Regions from separate parts of the Rhizobium sp. CC-YZS058 genome, predicted to be linked through region 1. Evidence: predicted binding sites of a transcription regulator. Region 1 holds the regulator's gene; the other holds the start of a gene.

Region 1 (7,291 bases):
CAAGGGGCAGATCGATCTTTCGGTTGCGGAAGCCAACCGCAAGGTCAAGGACAAGCAGGTGGCCTGGATGAAGACGCTCGCCGAGGATGGCGCGCTGACGGCCAACTTCAACACCGGCCTCTTTACCTCGGGTGCGTCCTCGCGGCCGGAGGCCGCCGGCATCGGCGTCGCCGCTTTGGGCTCGCTCTACACGATGATGATCGTTCTGGTTCTCGCTCTGCCGATCGGCGTCGCCGCCTCGATCTATCTCGAGGAATTTGCGCCGAAGAACCGGCTGACGGACCTGATCGAGGTGAACATCAACAACCTCGCGGCCGTTCCCTCGATCGTCTACGGCCTGCTGGGCCTCGCCGTCTTCATCAACTTTGCCGGCCTTCCGCGCTCTGCGGCGCTGGTGGGTGGCCTGGTGCTGACGCTGATGACCCTGCCGACCATCATCATCGCCACACGGGCGGCGCTCAAAGCCGTGCCTCCATCGATCCGCGCAGCAGCCCTCGGTCTCGGCGCCTCGAAGATGCAGACGATCTTCCACCATGTCCTGCCGCTTGCCATGCCGGGCATCCTCACCGGCACCATCATCGGCCTTGCCCACGCGCTCGGCGAAACGGCGCCGCTGCTCCTGATCGGCATGGTCGCCTTCGTGGTCGATTTCCCCGGATCGCCGCTCGAACCCTCCACCGCACTACCGGTCCAGATCTACATGTGGGCCAACGAAGCCGAACGAGCATTTGTCGAACGGACCTCCGGCGCGATCATCATTCTCCTGATCTTCCTGGTGGTCATGAACCTTGGCGCAATCCTGTTGCGGCGTCGCTTTGAGCGTCGCTGGTAGTGAGGTAGAAACGATGAACATGATGACCGAAGCAGCACTCGAGAAGGCAGTGGACCAGAAAATGAATGCGGTGCCCCTGAAAATGGTCGGCAAGGATGTGTCGGTCTATTACGGCGAGAAGCGTGCGCTGTTCGACGTGAACCTCGACATCCGCGAAAACACCGTGACCGCGCTGATCGGCCCTTCGGGCTGCGGCAAGTCCACCTTCCTGCGCACGCTCAACCGCATGAACGACACGATCGACCATTGCCGCGTGACCGGCAAGATCACGCTCGATGGCGGCGATATCTATGATCCTTCGATCGATGTGGTGGAACTGCGCGCCCGTGTCGGCATGGTGTTCCAGAAGCCGAACCCCTTCCCGAAGTCGATCTACGAAAACGTCACCTATGGCCCGAAGATCCACGGGCTCGCCCGCACCAAGGCCGAGTTCGACGCGATCGTCGAGCAGAGCCTGCAGAAGGCCGGCCTCTGGAACGAGGTGAAGGACCGTCTGCACGAATCCGGAACCGGCCTCTCCGGTGGCCAGCAGCAGCGCCTGTGCATTGCGCGTGCCGTCGCCGTCAGCCCGGAAGTGATCCTGATGGACGAGCCCTGCTCGGCGCTCGACCCCATCGCCACCGCCAAGGTCGAGGAGCTGATCCACGAGCTGCGCGCCAATTACACGATCGTCATCGTCACCCACTCGATGCAGCAGGCCGCCCGCGTCTCGCAGCGCACCGCCATGTTCCACCTCGGCAATCTCGTCGAGGAGAACGACACCGACAAGATGTTCACCAATCCGGATGACCAGCGCACCCAGGATTACATCATGGGTCGCTTCGGCTGAGGCCCGTGCCCGCCGCGCCTCTTGAGACAAGGACAGGACCATGGCCAGCCATATCGTTTCCGTTTATGATGAAGACCTGAAATATCTGAGCCGCCGCATTTCCGAAATGGGCGGGCTCGCCGAGCAGATGGTCGCCGAATCCGTGCGCGCCCTCGTCAATGCCGATCTGGGCCTCGCCCAGAAGGTCATTTCCGACGATGTCGTACTCGACGATGCCGAGCGCCAGATCGGCGAAAAGGCGATCGTGACCATCGCCAAGCGCCAGCCGATGGCGGCGGATCTGCGCGAGATCATGGGCTCCATCCGCATTGCCGCCGATCTCGAGCGGGTGGGCGATCTCGGCAAGAACACGGCCAAGCGGGTGATCGCGGTGTCCAGCACCAGCCTGCCGCGCCAGCTCGCCCGTGGGCTCGAACATCTCGCCGAACTGGCGCTGATGCAGCTCAAGGAAGTGCTCGATGTCTATGCCTCGCGCTCGGCCGAAAAGGCCAAGAGCATTCGCGAGCGCGACAGCGAGATCGACGCCATCTACACCTCGCTGTTCCGCGAGCTCTTGACCTACATGATGGAAGATCCGCGCAACATCACCTCCTGCACGCATCTTCTGTTCTGCGCGAAGAACATCGAGCGGATCGGCGACCACGCGACCAACATCGCGGAAACGATCTACTACATGACCACCGGCGCCCAGCCGCTCGGCGAGCGCCCCAAGGATGATTCCGCAAACACGGTGGGTGCGCTCGCCACCTGAGTGATCCGGCTGCCGCGCGCCCCGTGTCTCAGGGCGGTCCCGCCTGCGTTCAACGGCGCTGGCGGCGCGGTACCCTCACTGTGCACTGACCCGCCGGCCTCCGGGGCCGGACAGCAAGAAGGGCCCTTGCGGCCAGTTGTGATCCCCGCACGCCGGACCGCCGGCGCGGGATGGGAGTAGGATGAAATGCAACCCAAGATAGCAGTCGTTGAAGATGAAGAGGCGCTGAGCGTTCTCCTCCGCTACAATCTCGAGGCGGAGGGCTTCGAGGTCGATACGATCGCGCGCGGCGACGAAGCGGAGATCCGCCTGCAGGAGCGCCTGCCGGACCTGCTCATCCTCGACTGGATGCTGCCGGGCGTGTCCGGCATCGAGCTCTGCCGGCGTCTGCGCCAGCGCAATGAAACGGAGCGGCTGCCGATCATCATGCTGACCGCACGCGGCGAAGAGAGCGAGCGCGTCCGTGGCCTGGCGACAGGAGCCGACGATTATGTCGTCAAGCCGTTCTCTACGCCGGAACTGATCGCGCGGGTGCGCGCCATGCTGCGGCGAGCCCGGCCGGAAGTGCTCTCCTCGCTCCTGAAATGCGGCGATATCGAGCTCGACCGCGAGACCCATCGCGTGCATCGCAAGAGCCGCGAGGTGCGTCTCGGCCCGACGGAGTTCCGCCTGCTGGAATTCTTCATGTCCTCGCCGGGCCGCGTCTTTTCGCGCTCGCAATTGCTCGACGGCGTCTGGGGACATGACATCTATGTCGATGAACGCACGGTCGACGTTCATGTCGGCCGGCTGCGCAAGGCGCTGAACTTCGCCAACATGCAGGACGTCATCCGCACCGTGCGCGGCGCCGGCTATTCGCTGGAAGGCTGATCGGACCCTCGGCCGGACGCTTCACACCCCGGCACGAACGAAAAAGCCCTTCCGAACACGAGGCGGGAAGGGCTTCTTCTCATTCGTTTTCCGTTTGCGCACTCAGCGCATGCGGCGGCGCTCGGCAGAGGGCTGGTAGGCGAGGCGGGCATGGAAGGTGCAGTAGGGCGACGTATCCGGCGCATCGTTGCCGCAGAAGTGGAACTCGTCCTTCATCGGATCGCCGATCGGCCATTTGCAGGTCCGGTCGGTCAGCTGCGTCAGCGCCAGCTTGCGCGACGAGGGCGATGCAATGTTGGTATTGGCCGGCTGCTGGGCGTCCTCGAAGAGAGCGACAGCGCGGTCCTGCGTTTCATGGATAACCATCGGGCTGGTGGCGCGGGCTGCCGGACGCGGCGCCACGGCGCGGGGCTGTTCCTGTGCCTGCGTGGCCGGCGCCGCGGAAACCGGACGAACGGGGGTCGCGGGCCGCTTCGGACGCGTAGCCGCCGGCGCGCTGCCGCCCGCCTTGGCACGACCCGGCAGGGACAGGCGATGCACCTTTCCGATCACGGCATTGCGGCTTACGCCGCCGAGCTGCGCGGCAATCTGACTCGCGCTCAGGCCTTCGGCCCAAAGCTTCTTGAGTTTCTCAACGCGCTCATCCGTCCAGTTCATGCTCTCGTGTCTCCCATCCCAGGCATTTCGGAGAGCGAATCCCTCACCGTGTTCCGGAAGCTCCGAAACCACAACGCCTTGACTCTTTTGGTGACTAGGTCCGCCGCATGCGTCTAGCAATTGAGAGTTAACCTAGAGATGGGGTGACTCCGTGACAAGAGTCGCCGGAATCGGCCCGAATCGATTTTTGAGTTTTCCCCAACTTGCTCCGTCGGTGTGATCATTTTGCAAGCCTGTCGGTGATGCGTGACGCGCATGGTTTCATGCGCCGCAAACCTCGACAAAAGCGGGAGTTTTGTTGACAGAAAGGCACGGAATGACAATAGTGCCGCTGCCGCCGCCAAGGCGGCATTTTTCATTGTTCCGGGCCGTTTCGAGCACCGGACGGCCACGCGGAGGTCCGCGCCGGCCGGCAAGGGAAGGCGCCGTTGCTTGAAAGACCGCGTTCAGCGCGCGGCGGTGGCGGCCAAGCGAAGGAGTTCCACGTCATGACCGAGGCCACGCCGCTTTACGACACCTATATGCGTGCGCCCCTCCGCTTCGAGCGCGGCGAGGGGGTCTGGCTGACGACGGAGGATGGCAACCGCTATCTCGATTTCGCGGCCGGCGTCGCCGTCAATTCGCTCGGCCATGCGCATCCGCATCTGGTCGCCGCGCTCAAGGAGCAGGCGGAAAAGATCTGGCATCTCTCCAATCTCTACGAGATCCCAGGGCAGGAGAAGCTTGCGGCGCGTCTGACGGCCAACACTTTCGCAGACAAGGTCTTCTTTACCAATTCCGGCGCGGAAGCCCTGGAATGCGCCATCAAGACGGCGCGCCGCTACCAGTTCTCCAAGGGCCGGCCGGAGCGCTTCCACATCATCACCTTCGAGGGCGCCTTCCACGGCCGGACGCTCGCAACCATCGCTGCCGGCGGCCAGGCGAAGTATCTCGAAGGCTTCGGCCCGAAGACCCCCGGCTTCGTTCAGGTGCCCTTCGGCGATCTGACGGCCGTCAAGGATGCGATCACCGACGAGACGGCGGCCATCCTCATCGAGCCGATCCAGGGCGAAGGCGGCATCCGCCTCGCATCGAAGGAATTCATGCAGGCGCTGCGGCAGCTCTGCGACGAGTTCGGCCTGCTGCTCATCTGCGACGAGGTCCAGTGCGGCATCGGCAGGACCGGCAAGCTCTTCGCCCATGAGTGGTCGGGCGTCACGCCGGATATCATGGCTGTGGCCAAGGGCATCGGCGGCGGCTTCCCGCTCGGCGCCTGCCTGGCAACGGCCGAAGCGGCCTCGGGCATGATCGCCGGCACGCACGGGTCTACCTATGGCGGCAATCCGCTGGCCATGGCCGTCGGTAATGCCGTGCTCGACGTCGTGCTGGCCGAAGGGTTCCTCGAGCATGTGCGCGACGTGGCGCTGGTCTTTCGCCAAGGTCTCGCCTCTCTGGCCGACCGCTATCCCGACGTGATCGCCGAGATCCGTGGCGACGGGCTGATGCTCGGCATCAAGGCCGTGGTGCCGGCGGCCGATCTCCTCAAGGCGATCCGTGCTGAGAAGATGCTGGCAGTGCCCGCGGGCGAAAACGTCATCCGCCTGCTGCCGCCACTGGTCACCAGCGCGGACGAGGCGCGCGAGGGTCTGGCCCGGCTGGAACGCGCCGCCGAGCAGCTGACCCGCGTCGAGCAGCAGCGCGCCAGCGCCTGATCCCAACCAACGGTTTCGTTTTTCCAGGCCGGGCGTTCCGACGCCCGGCATTCCGATTTTGAGAAGGACCGCATTTCATGGCCGAGACCCGACATTTCCTCGATCTGTCCGCGATGACCGGAGAACACCTGCGCGCGATCATCGAGGATGCGCGGGAGCGAAAGGCGGCCACCAAGGCGGGCACGGCGGAGAAACCGCTGGCCGGCAAGATGCTCGCGATGATCTTCGAAAAACCGTCGACCCGCACCCGCGTGTCCTTCGATGTCGGCATGCGCCAGCTCGGCGGCGAGACACTGTTTCTCTCCGGCACGGAAATGCAGCTCGGCCGGGCCGAGACGATCGGCGATACGGCCAAGGTGCTGTCGCGCTATGTCGACGCCATCATGATCCGCACCACCGACCACACCCGGCTGATGGAGCTTGCCGAACATGCGACCGTGCCGGTCATCAACGGCCTGACCGATGCCACGCATCCCTGTCAGATCATGGCCGATATCATGACCTTCGAGGAGCATCACGGACCGGTCAAGGGCAAGACGATCGCCTGGACGGGCGACGGCAACAATGTGCTCCACTCCTTCATCGAAGGCTCGGCCCGCTTCGGCTACCGCATGACCATGGCCGTGCCGCTCGGCTCCGAGCCGGAGGATCGCTTCCTCAACTGGGCGCGCAACAATGGCGGCGATGTCATGCTCTGCCATGACGCGGAAAAGGCGGTCGAGGGCGCCGACTGCGTGGTGACGGATACCTGGGTGTCGATGAACCAGGAGCATCGCGCGCGCGGCCACAATGTCTTCCAGCCCTTCCAGGTCAATCCGGCCCTGATGCAGCGGGCCGACCCCAAGGCGCTCTTCATGCATTGCCTGCCAGCCCATCGCGGCGAGGAGGTGGTGGACGAGGTCATCGACGGTCCGCAGTCTGTCGTTTTCGACGAGGCCGAGAACCGGCTGCACGCGCAGAAATCCATCCTTGCCTGGTGCCTCGGCGCGCTCTGAGCCTGCCCTTGAAAGGAACGGGCGTCATCCCGATCTAAGCCTCGACGACGGGTGCCAGGAGGAAGCTCTTGGCGCCTGTCTTGTTTTGTGATGATCACCCCACACGGATGCCGGCGCATCGCGCAAGGCCGGACGGCTGGAACCCCTGCCGTCCCGGTGCTTTATCAAGTGCGTGCCCGTCGCTATCCTGCAGGCCGATGCGCGATGCGCCGCTTGCAGGCAGGAAAGGAGCGTAGAGTATGACGCAGGAGAGCCATAGCCTCGGCCAGTTCGATTTCGCCGGCGACGATCATGTCGTGCCCTTCCAGGTCGAAGGGCTCGACGTGCGCGGCCGCGCCGTCCAGCTGGGCCCGATGCTCGACGCCATTCTCGAGCGCCACAACTACCCGCTGCCGGTGGCCCGGCTGGTGGCGGAAACGGTGGTCCTCACCGTCCTGCTCGGCACCTCGCTCAAGTTCGAGGGCAAGCTGATCATCCAGACCAAGAGCAATGGTCCGGTGGATCTGGTCGTCGCGGATTTCTCCACGCCCGATCGCGTCCGCGCCTATGCCCGCTATGACGAGGCGGCGCTGGCGCAGGCAGTGGAGCGCGGCGACACCCAGCCCCAGGACCTGCTGGGCGAAGGGATTCTTGCCTTCACCATCGACCAGGGTGCGCACACGCAAC
Region 2 (7,291 bases), 1.5 Mb from region 1:
TCATCCGGTCTTTCTCAAGTGGATCACCGATGGGGAGCTGGCCGCCAATCCCGGCATCGTCCGCTCCAAGAACGTCCGCCCGCCGATGGGCCTCGGCCGGATCAGCCTCGTGTGCATCGGCGAGGACTCCGCGATCGACAGCCAGCCCTGCGGCGGCACCCATGTGTCGGAGACGCAGGAAGTGGGCGAGATCTACATTTCCAAGATCGAGAAAAAGGGCAAGGAAAGCCGGCGGCTGCGCATCCGCTTCGGCACCCCCGCCGCCTGACCGCGCCCGCCCCGTCTTTTGAGGAGGAGACTGCCATGACTGCCGAGAAAAGCCCCTTCGTCGTGTCTGCCGATTGGCTCCAGCAGAGGCTGGGCGCTCCGAACCTTCGGATCGTCGATGCGTCCTGGTACCTCCCGGCCCAGAAGCGCGACGCCAAGGCGGAGTATGATGCCGGCCACATTCCGGGCGCCGTGTTCTTCGACCACGAGGGCTTGTCGGACCCCACCAGCGGCCTGCCGCATACGTTGCTCTCGCCCGTCGGATTTGCCGGCGGCGTCGGCGCGCTCGGCCTGTCGGAGACGGATACGATCGTCGTCTATGATGGACCGGGCCTGTTCTCCGCGCCGCGCGTCTGGTGGATGCTGCGCACCATGGGGGCAGAGACGGTCTATCTTCTCGATGGGGGTTTCGATGCCTGGAAGGCGGAAGGGCGGCCGGTGACGGCGGAGCGCACCGTCATCGACATCGCGACCTTCACGCCCCGCTTCGACGAAACGGCTGTCACCTCCTTCGAGGAGATGACCCGGATCGTCGACGACCAGAGCCGGCAGATCGCCGATGCGCGCAGCGCCGGCCGCTTCACCGGCGAGGAGCCCGAGCCCCGCGCCGGCATGCGGTCCGGCCATATGCCGGGCGCACGCAGCCTGCCGGCCACCGCCTTTGCCGACCAGGGGCGGCTGAAGCCTCTGCCCGCGCTGAAGGCCATGATCGAAGAGGCGGGGATAGACCTGACGAAGCCGGTGGTGACAAGCTGCGGCTCCGGCATCACCGCCGCGGTGCTTTCGCTGGCGCTGCAATCGATTGGACACAAGAACAATTCCCTTTACGATGGCTCCTGGTCGGAATGGGGCAGCCGGCCGGAGACCAAGGTCGTCACAGGCAAGGCCTGACGGCGGAGCGATGCACGGAAAGGGCTGACGTGACGGACAATGCAGATGCGAGCGAGGCTCTGGGCCTTGCGGGTGATGATGGGGCGATTGATGCAACGCCGGACCCCATCGCGGTCCATATCACCAGGCTGGAAATGGTGGCGCCGCCCAAGCAGAGCCTGCCCTTTCCGGCCAATATCCAGACTGCCCTGATGCGCGTGCCGGAAATTCCGCTCGCCTATTACCGCTTCCTCTATCTGCAGGTCGGCCGCCGCTGGCAGTGGGTGGACCGGCTGCGGCTGAGCGAGGAGGCGCTGACCGCGCATCTCCACGACAAGCGCAACTGCGTGACCGTTCTCTATGTCAACGGCGCGCCGGCCGGCTTCTTCGAGATCTTCCACAAGGACGAGGACACGGTCGAGCTGACCCATTTCGGCCTGTTCGAGCGCGCGCTCGGCCTCGGCCTTGGCAAGTGGTTTCTGCTGCAGGCGCTCTATGCCTGCTGGAGCTATGGGCCCAAGCGGGTGACGGTCGAGACCAACGATCTCGACCATCCCCGCGCCCTGCAACTCTACCAACGCTTCGGCTTCAACCCCATCTCCACCCACCAGGCCGAGCTCGCACCCCTGACCGACGCCGAACTCCTCGCGCTCGCACGCGGGCTTTGATGGACGGCTGAGCCGTTACGCGCTCTTCAGCAGCGTCTCCGGCGCATGGCCCTCGTAGCCGAGGGCTTCGGCGACTGCGAGGTTGGTGACGCGGCCGCGATGGACGTTGAGGCCGTTGCGCAGGTGGCGGTTTTCGGTCAGCGCGGCGAGGCCGCGGTCGGCGAGCTGCAGTCCGTAGTGCAGCGTCGCATTGTTGAGCGCTGCCGCGGACGTTACCGGCACGGCGCCCGGCATGTTCGCCACGCAGTAATGCACGACACCGTCGACCTCAAAGGTGGGGTCGGAATGGGTCGTGGCTTTCGAGGTTTCGAAGCAGCCGCCCTGGTCGATCGCCACGTCGACGATGACCGAACCGCGCTTCATGCCCGACAGCATCTCGCGCGTCACGAGCTTCGGTGCCGCTGCGCCCGGAATCAGCACCGCGCCGATCACGAGATCGGCCGAGAAGACCTCTTCCTCCAGGGCGTCGATCGTCGAATAGCGGGTATGGACACGTCCGGCGAAAAGTTCGTCCAGCTGGCGAAGACGCGGGAGGGAGCGGTCGAGAATCGTCACGTCCGCGCCGAGGCCGACGGCCATGCGCGCCGCATGCAGGCCCACGACACCGCCGCCGAGCACGGTGACCTTGGCCGGCAGAACGCCCGGCACGCCGCCGAGCAGGATGCCGCGGCCGCCATGGGCCTTCTGCAGCGCCGTCGCCCCGGCCTGGATCGCCAGGCGGCCGGCCACTTCCGACATCGGCGCCAGCAAGGGCAGGCCGCCACGCTCGTCGGTGACCGTTTCATAGGCGATCGCCGTGACGCCGGAGCCGAGCAGGCCCTCCGTCTGACGCGGATCGGGCGCGAGATGCAGATAGGTGTAGAGGAGCTGCCCCTCCCGCAGCTGCGCCCATTCCTCCGGCTGGGGCTCCTTGACCTTCACGACCATGTCGGCCTTTTCGAAGATCTCCCTAGCCGACGAAACGATCTTGGCGCCGGCCGCGCGATAGGCATCGTCTTCCGCGCCGATCCCTGCCCCGGCCTTGGTTTCGATCACCACCTCATGGCCATGGGCCACATATTCACGGACTGCGCCGGGGGTCAGCCCGACGCGATATTCATGGTTCTTGATTTCCTTCGGGCAACCAACGCGCATCCTGTCCTCCTGCGTGTCCTCGTCCGACAGTCAAGCAGCTTCGACGCCTCATGTCCTTGCAAAGATGCGCTTGCGAACCAGCGCAAATGATCGTTTCTTGCGTGAAATGGGACATTCGTCGAAGGATCCACACATGAGTGCGCTCGACAGCATCGATCAGGCCATCTTACGCACCTTGCAGCGAGAGGGCCGGATCTCCAACGCCGAGCTCGCCGAACGTGTCGGCCTCTCCGCTTCCGCCTGTTCGCGTCGGCTCGACATGCTGGAGCGATCGGGGGTCATCACCGGCTACCACGCCCGCCTGTCTCACAAGGCGCTGGATTACAAGATCATGGCCATCGTCCATATCTCGCTGTCCGGCCAGTTCGCCCGCACGCTCTCGGAGTTCGAAGCGGCGGTGAAGCTCTGTCCGAACGTGCTGGTCTGCTACCTGATGTCAGGCGAGTATGACTATATCCTGCGCGTTGCCGCCCGCGACCTGGAGGATTACGAGCGCATCCACCGAGACTGGCTTTCCGCCCTGCCGCATGTCGTGCGGATCAACTCCAGCTTTTCTCTGCGCGAAGTGATCGACCGGCCGAATGTCGGGATATAACAGTGCCTTGTGAGCGAACGCTCAGAGGATGATGAAGCTCAGACCTGCCGCTTGGGCTCCGGATCGGCGAAGAGCGAGGGGCCCGTCTGGTCGACGATCTGCCGCCCTTTGCGCAGGCTGGCCTCGGTCGCGTCGTCGAGCGAGGCGAACAGATCGGCGCGAATGAAGCTGCGCACGCGCAGCGCTCCATCCACCTCTTTCTCGATCGCGCCGGCAAGGCGGTACTGGCTGGCCTCCTTCATCGGCGCCGCCCGGATCAGGCAGTCGCCATAGCGCTCGGTCGAGCCGGCCGCCGCGGTGTCTGTCGTGTCGCCGGTGCCGGACCGGCTGAAAAGGCGCGAGAAGAAAGAAGCCATGCCTTTGATCTAGCGGCGCTCGCGCCGGAAGTCAAAGCCAGGGCACACCCCTTGCGCCGCTCGCATGTCGCAAAACTGTGACCTTGGCACCGTATGGCCTTGCGCATTGCCAGAGCGGGGGCGCGACGGCAGACATCGCAAGCCTTGATCCCCTGCGGGCATGTCCGCGGCGCGTCGTGCCGCCGTTTCAACGATCAGGAGAACCGATATGGCCGATCTGCTGTCCCAAAGCATGTTCCCGACCTCCCAGCTGGAAGAAGCCGACCACGACGGTCACAACGAGACCGCCAATCCGACGATGGGCGAGATCATTTCGCGGCGCTTCTCCCGGCGCGGCCTTCTGAAGGGCTGTCTCGCGGTGTCCGCCATCTCGGCCACGGTCAGCCCGCTGGCGCTGTTGACGGCCGATGAGGCCCGCGCTGCCGGAGGCTCGGCCTTCACCTTCCCGGAAGTCGAGGCCGGCGTCGATCAGACCCATCACGTCGCCGACGGCTATGATGCCGACGTGCTGCTGCGCTGGGGCGATCCGCTGTTTGCCGATTCGCCGGAGTTCGATCCCGCGAACCAGTCGCCAGAAGCCCAGGCGCGCCAGTTCGGCTACAACAACGACTATGTCGGCTTCATCCCGCTCGACGGCTCCTCCGAGCACGGCCTCCTCGTCGTCAATCACGAATATACGAACGAACACTTGATGTTCCCGGGCATCGTGAAGGTTGTAGAGAAAGCCGACAGCAAGGACCCGAGCAAGATGGTCAAGGCGCTCGACATCGCTGCGGCCGATCAGAAGCGCGTCGACATCGAGATGGCCGCTCATGGCGGCACGATCGTCGAGATCCGCAAGGTGGACGGCAAGTGGCAGGTCGTTCGCGACGGCAAGATGAACCGCCGCATCACCGCGATGACCGAGATGGCGATCCACGGCCCTGCAGCCGGTCATCCGCGCCTCCGGACCAAGGCCGACCCGACGGGAACACGCGTGTTTGGCACGATCAACAATTGCGCCGGCGGCGTCACCCCCTGGGGCACCTATGTCATGGCCGAGGAGAACATCCACGGCTACTTCATGGGCACTCTGCCGGCGAACCATCCCGAGGCGCAGAACTACAAGCGGCTCGGCCTCCCCGAGGGCACCTATGCCTGGGGCCAGTTCCACGAGCGCTTCGACGTATCCAAGGAGCCGAACGAGGCGAATCGTTTCGGCTGGCTGGTCGAGGTCGACGCCATGGACCCGACCTCGACGCCGAAGAAGCGCACCGCGCTGGGCCGCTTCAAGCATGAGGGTGCGGAATCGATCGTCGCCAAGGATGGCCGCGTGGTCTTCTACCTCGGCGATGACGAGCGTTTCGATTATGTCTACAAATTCGTGACGGCCGGCACGTTCAACCCGAACGATCGGGCGGCCAATATGGACCTGCTCGATGACGGCACGCTTTATGTCGCGAAGTTCGGCGAGGATGGGTCCGTGACCTGGATGCCGCTGACCCACGGCACAGGCCCCCTGACGGAGGCGAACGGCTTCAAGAGCCAGGCCGACGTGCTGATCGAGGCGCGCCGGGCCGGCGACCTGCTGGAAGCCACGAAGATGGACCGTCCGGAAGACATCCAGCCGAACGGCACCAATGGCCGTGTCTATGTCATGCTGACCAACAACACCAAGCGCAAGGACGACCAGATCGACGCCGCCAATCCGCGCGCGAAGAACGCCTTCGGCCACCTGATCGAAATCGCAGAAGAGAATGGCGATTTCGCAGCGACGAAGGGCACTTGGGAGATTTTGCTCAAGTGCGGCGACCCCTCCGTTGCCGAGGTCGGTGCAACCTTTTCGACTGAAACCACCAAGAATGGCTGGTTCGGCATGCCGGACAACTGCTCGGTGGATGCCGACGGCCGTCTCTGGGTTGCGACGGACGGCAACTCGCCCTCCGGGACCGGCCGCACCGATGGCCTCTGGGCGGTCGATACGGCAGGCGCGGCGCGCGGCACCTCCAAGCTGTTTTTCCGCGTGCCCGTCGGCGCCGAAATGTGCGGCCCGCTGATGCTGCCCGATCTCAAAACCGCTTTCGTGGCCGTGCAGCATCCGGGCGACGGCGGCGATGACTGGGAAGGCTTCGGCCGCCTCTCCTATTACGAGGATCTCTCCACCCGCTGGCCGGACTTCAAGGACAGCATGCCGGTCCGTCCCTCGGTGGTGGCGATCACCAGACAGGACGGCGGCAAGATCGGCGTCTGATCCTCGAATGGCAACGTGCCGCGCCCCTTCGCGGGGCGCGGCGTCATGGCGCGTCAGATGACGAGATTGGACAGGATTTCGTTGTCGGTGATGTCCTGGTAGCGCAGCCCCGCCTCGTCGAAGACGGTCTTGAGGCGCACGAAATTTTCTGGCCGCTTGGTTTCGATGCCGATCAGGATCGAGCCGAAGTTGCGGGCCGATTTCTTAAGATATTCGAAGCGGGCAATGTCATCCTCCTCGCCCAGCAGGGCGAGGAAGTCCTTGAGCGCGCCGGGGCGCTGCGCCATGCGCAGGATGAAGTATTTCTTCAAGCCCAGATGCCGCATGGCTCGCTCCTTCACATCCGGCAGACGTTCGAAATCGAAATTGCCGCCGGACGTGACGGCGACCACGGTCTTGCCGGCCAGCCGGTCGTGGCCCAGTTCCTCCAGCGCCGCAATCGACAGCGCGCCCGCAGGCTCCAGCACCATGCCCTCGAGATTGAGCATTTCGGTGATCGTCACGCAGATGGCGTTCTCCGGGAGAAGCAGGGTCTGCTCGGCGGAGAAGCGGCGAAGGCGTTCGAAGTTGAGGTCGCCGATGCGCCCCACCGCTGCGCCGTCGACGAAATTGTCTACCTGATCGAGCGTCACCACATGGCCGCTCTCCAGGCTTCGCTTCAGGCTGGGCGCACCCTCCGGTTCGCAGAACAGGAAGCCGGACGGGTCCACCCGGTCCGCGAGGTAACCGGTCATGCCGGCCGAAAGCCCGCCGCCGCCGACCGGCATGACGACCAGATCCGGCGTCACGCCCTCCGGCAGCTGCGCGACGAGCTCGGCAGCCACGGTCGCCTGCCCTTCGATGATGTCGGCATGGTCGAAGGGCGGCACCATCACGCCGCCCGTCGCCTCCACATGGTCGCGGGCCGCCTTGTAGCATTGGTCGAAAATATCGCCGACCAGGCGGATGGTGATGAAGGGTCCGCCGAACATGCGGGTCTTGTCGATCTTCTGCTGCGGCGTGGTGACCGGCATGAAGACCACCCCGTGGACGCCGAAATGGCGGCAGACGAAGGCAAAGCCCTGCGCGTGATTGCCGGCGGAGGCGCAGACGAACACCCGCCCCTCGGCGCCAGCCGCAATCGCCTTGCGGAAGAAGTTGAAGGCGCCGCGGATCTTGTAGGAGCGGACAG

What was found. Region 1 encodes PhoB, which activates phosphate uptake and scavenging genes when phosphate is short. Its sites were predicted from a motif close to TGTCATNNANCTGTCAT; they were not measured.
Region 2: the regulator PhoB is predicted to act here: its motif matches at 3,956-3,972, upstream of U8330_RS09160 (PhoX family phosphatase).

The regions. Positions count from the first base shown of each region.
Region 1 covers NZ_JAYESJ010000001.1:3,376,679-3,383,969, reverse strand. The annotation lists gene pstA (phosphate ABC transporter permease PstA) at 1-832, shown strand, start outside; gene pstB (phosphate ABC transporter ATP-binding protein PstB) at 846-1,661, shown strand; gene phoU (phosphate signaling complex protein PhoU) at 1,702-2,412, shown strand; gene phoB (phosphate regulon transcriptional regulator PhoB) at 2,599-3,282, shown strand; gene U8330_RS16185 (GcrA family cell cycle regulator) at 3,385-3,939, opposite strand; gene U8330_RS16180 (aspartate aminotransferase family protein) at 4,428-5,630, shown strand; gene argF (ornithine carbamoyltransferase) at 5,708-6,625, shown strand; gene U8330_RS16170 (Hsp33 family molecular chaperone) at 6,865-7,291, shown strand, end outside.
Region 2 covers NZ_JAYESJ010000001.1:1,919,651-1,926,941, forward strand. The annotation lists gene U8330_RS09130 (alanyl-tRNA editing protein) at 1-268, shown strand, start outside; gene sseA (3-mercaptopyruvate sulfurtransferase) at 304-1,158, shown strand; gene U8330_RS09140 (GNAT family N-acetyltransferase) at 1,293-1,805, shown strand; gene ald (alanine dehydrogenase) at 1,821-2,939, opposite strand; gene U8330_RS09150 (Lrp/AsnC family transcriptional regulator) at 3,073-3,534, shown strand; gene U8330_RS09155 (HlyU family transcriptional regulator) at 3,573-3,890, opposite strand; gene U8330_RS09160 (PhoX family phosphatase) at 4,099-6,120, shown strand; gene ilvA (threonine ammonia-lyase) at 6,174-7,291, opposite strand, start outside.